Regions from separate parts of the Pelosinus baikalensis genome, predicted to be linked through region 1. Evidence: riboswitches for the same ligand, from Rfam matches in the RefSeq annotation. Region 1 holds a riboswitch; the other holds the start of a gene.
The links. A riboswitch is a leader RNA that binds a small molecule or an ion and turns the genes downstream of it on or off. The one in region 1 is predicted to bind S-adenosylmethionine.
Positions count from the first base shown of each region.

Region 2: it holds a riboswitch for S-adenosylmethionine, as region 1 does, so the genes downstream of both, metF (methylenetetrahydrofolate reductase [NAD(P)H]) here and LMF89_RS07455 (methionine ABC transporter ATP-binding protein) in region 1, are expected to answer to the same signal.

Region 1 is NZ_JAJHJB010000007.1:60,708-63,115, forward strand. Features, by position in the region: gene hisZ (ATP phosphoribosyltransferase regulatory subunit) at 1-179, opposite strand, end outside; gene LMF89_RS07460 (YerC/YecD family TrpR-related protein) at 229-537, opposite strand; SAM riboswitch class I at 685-787, shown strand; gene LMF89_RS07455 (methionine ABC transporter ATP-binding protein) at 868-1,926, shown strand; gene LMF89_RS07450 (methionine ABC transporter permease) at 1,895-2,408, shown strand, end outside.
Region 2 is NZ_JAJHJB010000033.1:37,608-40,015, reverse strand. Features, by position in the region: gene LMF89_RS18955 (ParB/RepB/Spo0J family partition protein) at 1-34, opposite strand, end outside; gene LMF89_RS18950 (ParA family protein) at 24-794, opposite strand; SAM riboswitch class I at 1,062-1,165, shown strand; gene metF (methylenetetrahydrofolate reductase [NAD(P)H]) at 1,247-2,113, shown strand; gene LMF89_RS18940 (methionine synthase) at 2,249-2,408, shown strand, end outside.

The DNA of each region.
Region 1 (2,408 bases):
GTCATCGTTTCCAAATATTCAATTGTGGGAGTAACAACTTCATCATATCCCCAATTTGCAAATAACTGAGCCAAAGCCCCTTCCACAGCACGTTTCTGACTAGCCTCTCTCGGTAAGAAATCTCTTGTTCCATATGGAACCTGAGGAACAAATTCATGTTGCTTCATAAATAGAAACACCCCTATCCCAGTAATTTAATGTTCTCTTAGATAATACTTTGCATGCTGTTTACTTATGATCTTTTTGACCTTCGAGTCTTTCTAACATAAACTTATACCCATCAGCACCATAGTGTAAACAACGCTTTACCCGACTAATTGTTGCAGTACTAGCTCCTGTTTTGTCTACAATGTCATCATACGTATGGCCAGCTCTTAACATACGAGCTACTTCCATGCGTTGGGCGAGAGATTTTAATTCACTTACGGTACAAATATCTTCAAAAAATTGATAACATTCTTCTTGATTTTCTAAAAATAAAATAGAACGAAATAACTGATCCGTTAAGTCATCTTTCAATTTGGGATTTGTAGGCATTTTTCTTTCCCCCATTCTATTAAATCCTTTATTACTTTTAAGCTTTACTTAGTGAAATTATAACATTATGATTTCCCATTTGCAAAGTCATTTTTTTCTTGACACTATTTTATAGAACTGCTAATATGTTTATTAGTAAGTTAATATCTTTCATCAAGAGCAGTTGAGGGAATGGCCCAATGAAGCTGCGGCAACCATTCACTTGTGAAACGGTGCCAAATCCACAGGATTGATTCCTGATAGATGAAGCGCAATTCAGTTTGATAACACGCTTCATTTATGGAGCGGTTTTTTTGTTATTTCAGAAATAATAGGAAGGGAGCTATTCCATTGATTAAACTACAAGATATAGAAAAGGTCTATCAAAGCGACAACGGTACAATTCATGCCTTACGAGGCGTTAACTTATCAGTGAAACAAGGAGAAATTTTCGGCATTATTGGAACCAGCGGTGCGGGGAAAAGCACATTAGTCCGCTGCATCAATATGCTAGAAAGCCCTACTAAAGGTATTGTTACAGTAGATGGTCAAGAATTAACTTCATTAAACGAGCAAGAACTCCGAGAACAGCGTAAAAAGATTGGCATGATCTTTCAACATTTCAATCTATTATCTTCACGTACTGTATACCAAAACATAGCCTTCCCCTTGGAATTGGCGAAACGCAGTAAAGAAGATATTAATAAAGAGGTATTGCATCTATTAGAATTGGTAGGGTTAAGTGATAAAAAAGATCAATATCCAGCACAATTAAGTGGCGGACAAAAACAACGAGTAGGCATTGCAAGAGCTTTGGCTAACCATCCTAAAGTATTATTATGCGATGAAGCGACTTCAGCTCTCGACCCTCAAACCACAAAATCGATTTTAGAGCTCTTAAAGGATATCAATCGTAAGTTCCAACTTACCATCGTCCTCATTACCCACGAAATGCAGGTTATTAAAGAAATTTGTAACCAAGTCGCTGTAATTGAGGGTGGTAAGATCATTGAGCAAGGTAAGGTAATTGATATTTTTACCCAACCGCAATCCAATACCACAAAGGAATTTATTAGCTCTATTATTAATCATAACCTGCCTGACTTTTTCAAAGAGATTACTCTGGCATCGGAACCATCTGCTGATAGTAATTTAATATTGCGCTTGTCTTTTATTGGACATTCTACAGAAGAGCCGGTTATTTCCAGCATGATTCGCCGCTTTACTATTGATGCTAGTATTTTGTACGGAAATATTGATCATATTCAAACAATACCTTTCGGTACATTAATTGTAGAATTATCGGGTGAGCAAGCCTCTTTGCAGCAAGCCCTTAGTTATTTAAAAACACGTGAATTAGGAATTGAGGTGATTGGTTATGTCGCAAGAAATGCTCGTGCTGTTGGCTAAGTCTTTATGGGAAACCACGTATATGGTTGCTGTTTCTAGTTTTATTTCTGCGCTGTTAGGCATACCCCTAGGAATTATACTAGTTACTACTAATAAGGGACATATTTTAGAGAATACGCCTCTCAATCGAATCTTAGGTGCTATTGTAAACGCAACCCGCTCTACACCATTTATTATTCTAATGGTGGCAATTATACCGGTAACCAGGTTACTAGTAGGTACATCCATTGGAACAAATGCTGCCATTGTACCATTAAGTATTGCTGCCATTCCTTTTGTGGCTCGTATAGTAGAATCAGCCCTTAAAGAAGTGGACTACGGCGTAATCGAAGCTGCCCAAGCTATGGGAGCATCCCCAAGAGAAATCATTACAAAGGTTCTCATTCCTGAGTCCTTACCTGCGATTGTTCTAGGACTCACCCTCACTATTATTAGTCTAATTGGCTACTCAGCAATGGCAGGAGCAATTGGCGGTGGTGGTT
Region 2 (2,408 bases), on a different contig from region 1:
GCCCTAGTCCTCTCTGAGAATTATTATTCATCATCAATCACCTCTTTAGCTAGATCTGTATAAACTTCTGCCCCTTTAGATTTAGGATCATATCGAGTGATAGGCTGTCCATGGCTAGGTGCTTCACTAAGACGAACGTTCCGGGGAATAATTGTTTGGTATACCTTATGACGAAAATGATTTTTCACTTCATCTACTACTTGAATGGACAAGTTTGTCCTGGCGTCAAACATTGTCAGAACTACCCCTTCCAAAGACAACGCCGGATTTAGATTCTTCTGAACAAGAGTAATTGTATTCATCAGCTGGGATAACCCTTCCAATGCATAAAACTCACATTGAATTGGTACTAATACAGAATTAGCGGCGGTTAATGAATTAATAGTCAATAACCCTAAGGAAGGGGGGCAGTCAATAATAACATAATCATAACTGTACTTCACTTTATCTAGAACTCTTTTTAGCTTCGTTTCTCGAGACATAATGGATACCAACTCGATTTCCGCTCCTGCCAGCTGAATCGTAGCGGGTAACAGCATTAGATTTTCAATTTTGGTTTGTAAAATAACGCCTTCAATCGGTACATCATTAACTAGCACATCATAAACAGATTGTTTAATCTTGGTTTTATCAAAACCAAAACCACTAGTAGAATTACCTTGTGGATCAAGATCCACTAATAATATCTTTTTCCCTAAATCAGCCAAACAAGCACTTAAATTAACAGAAGTTGTTGTCTTTCCAACGCCCCCTTTTTGGTTGGCAATTGCAATTACCTTCACCAAGTAGTTCACCCCATATTCTCATTCATATTTTAAGAAAGACTAAGGCATATGCCAGGTCTTTAGAATCCAGGTCAAGCCTTAGTCTTCTACTTACAAACTTTCCTCTCGATTCTAATTTCTATAAGCTAATTCATTCCACACTATAGAGACTATCTCCTGCCAAAAATAGTAGATAGCCTCCGTAAATATACCATTATTTAACCAATTTTATAATTATTAAAAAAACATTGACAATCAGGCAGTTTTATATTATCATGAATTCCAATTTAATAAATACTCTTATCTAGAGTGGTCGAGGGACTGGCCCTATGACACCCAGCAACCAGCAGCAATGCAAATGGTGCTAAATCCAGCAGAATTCACGTTCTGAAAGATAAGAGGAAAGAACGGATGATAAAACAGCCTCTTTCCTCAAAGGAAAGAGGCTGTTTTATTAAATTATAATAATGTGAGGTTATTGTATGAAACTTTCTGATCGATTTAATAAAGGAAAAGCCCTTGTCTCTTTTGAAATTTTTCCGCCAAAACAAACTGTCACCTTAGAATCTATTTTTAAAACAACAGAGGGCTTACAAACCCTCAATCCTGATTTTACTAGTATTACCTATGGAGCTGGAGGCAGTGCTTCAGATCGCACCATTGAAACCGCGGACAAAATAAAAAATACTTATGGTGTCGAGGCCTTAGCTCATTTAACTTGCATCAACTCGCACAAAGATGATATTGATCTAATGTTAAATCAACTACAAGCTCATAATATTGAAAATATATTAGCTATGCGAGGCGATTATCCTATAAACAAAAACAATAATAAAGGAAAAGAAAATACCTATCAATATGCAAAAGATTTAATTGCCCATATTAAATCCAATCATGATTTTTGTATTGCTGCTGCCGCTTATCCAGAGGGACATCCAGAGTGCCCTGATTTGAATACAGATCTTCTTCACCTAAAAGAAAAGGTAAACAGCGGCACAGATTTCCTAATTACACAAATGTTTTTTGATAATACCATTCTTTATGATTTTCTTGACCGCATTAAACAAGTTAATATCACAATCCCTGTTAGTGCCGGAATCATGCCATTACTAAATAGCAAACAAGTAGGCAGGATTAAAGGATTATGCGGTGCCTCTATTCCTAAACCCCTACAAAACATCATTCAAAAATATGAAAATTCACCCTTAGATTTTGAAAAAGCAGGAATTGAATATGCTTGCAGCCAAATTACAGATCTGATAGCAAATCAGGTAGATGGTATACATCTATATACTATGAATAAACTAGAACAATCAAAAAGCATTATTCAACAAACAAATTTGCGTTAAATAATGCCTCTACATCCCTGACAGACTAGTAATTTATAAATAAACATTTTAATATATTATACATATCTAGAGGATTATCATCAGCTGAATTCTTATACATTAAAATGTTCTTGATACAACCAAAGGAGGGATACTGTGCCAATTTACAACCCAACAATTCAAACGCTAGAAATGAGCGAATTAAAACGTTATTCAGGCCTTACCAAATGTACTGAATTCCCCCAGCACTTACTTGACCATGCTTGTACAGAAGCACAAATCATCTCCAAACCAAAAGCAAGCTGGCAGATGTATG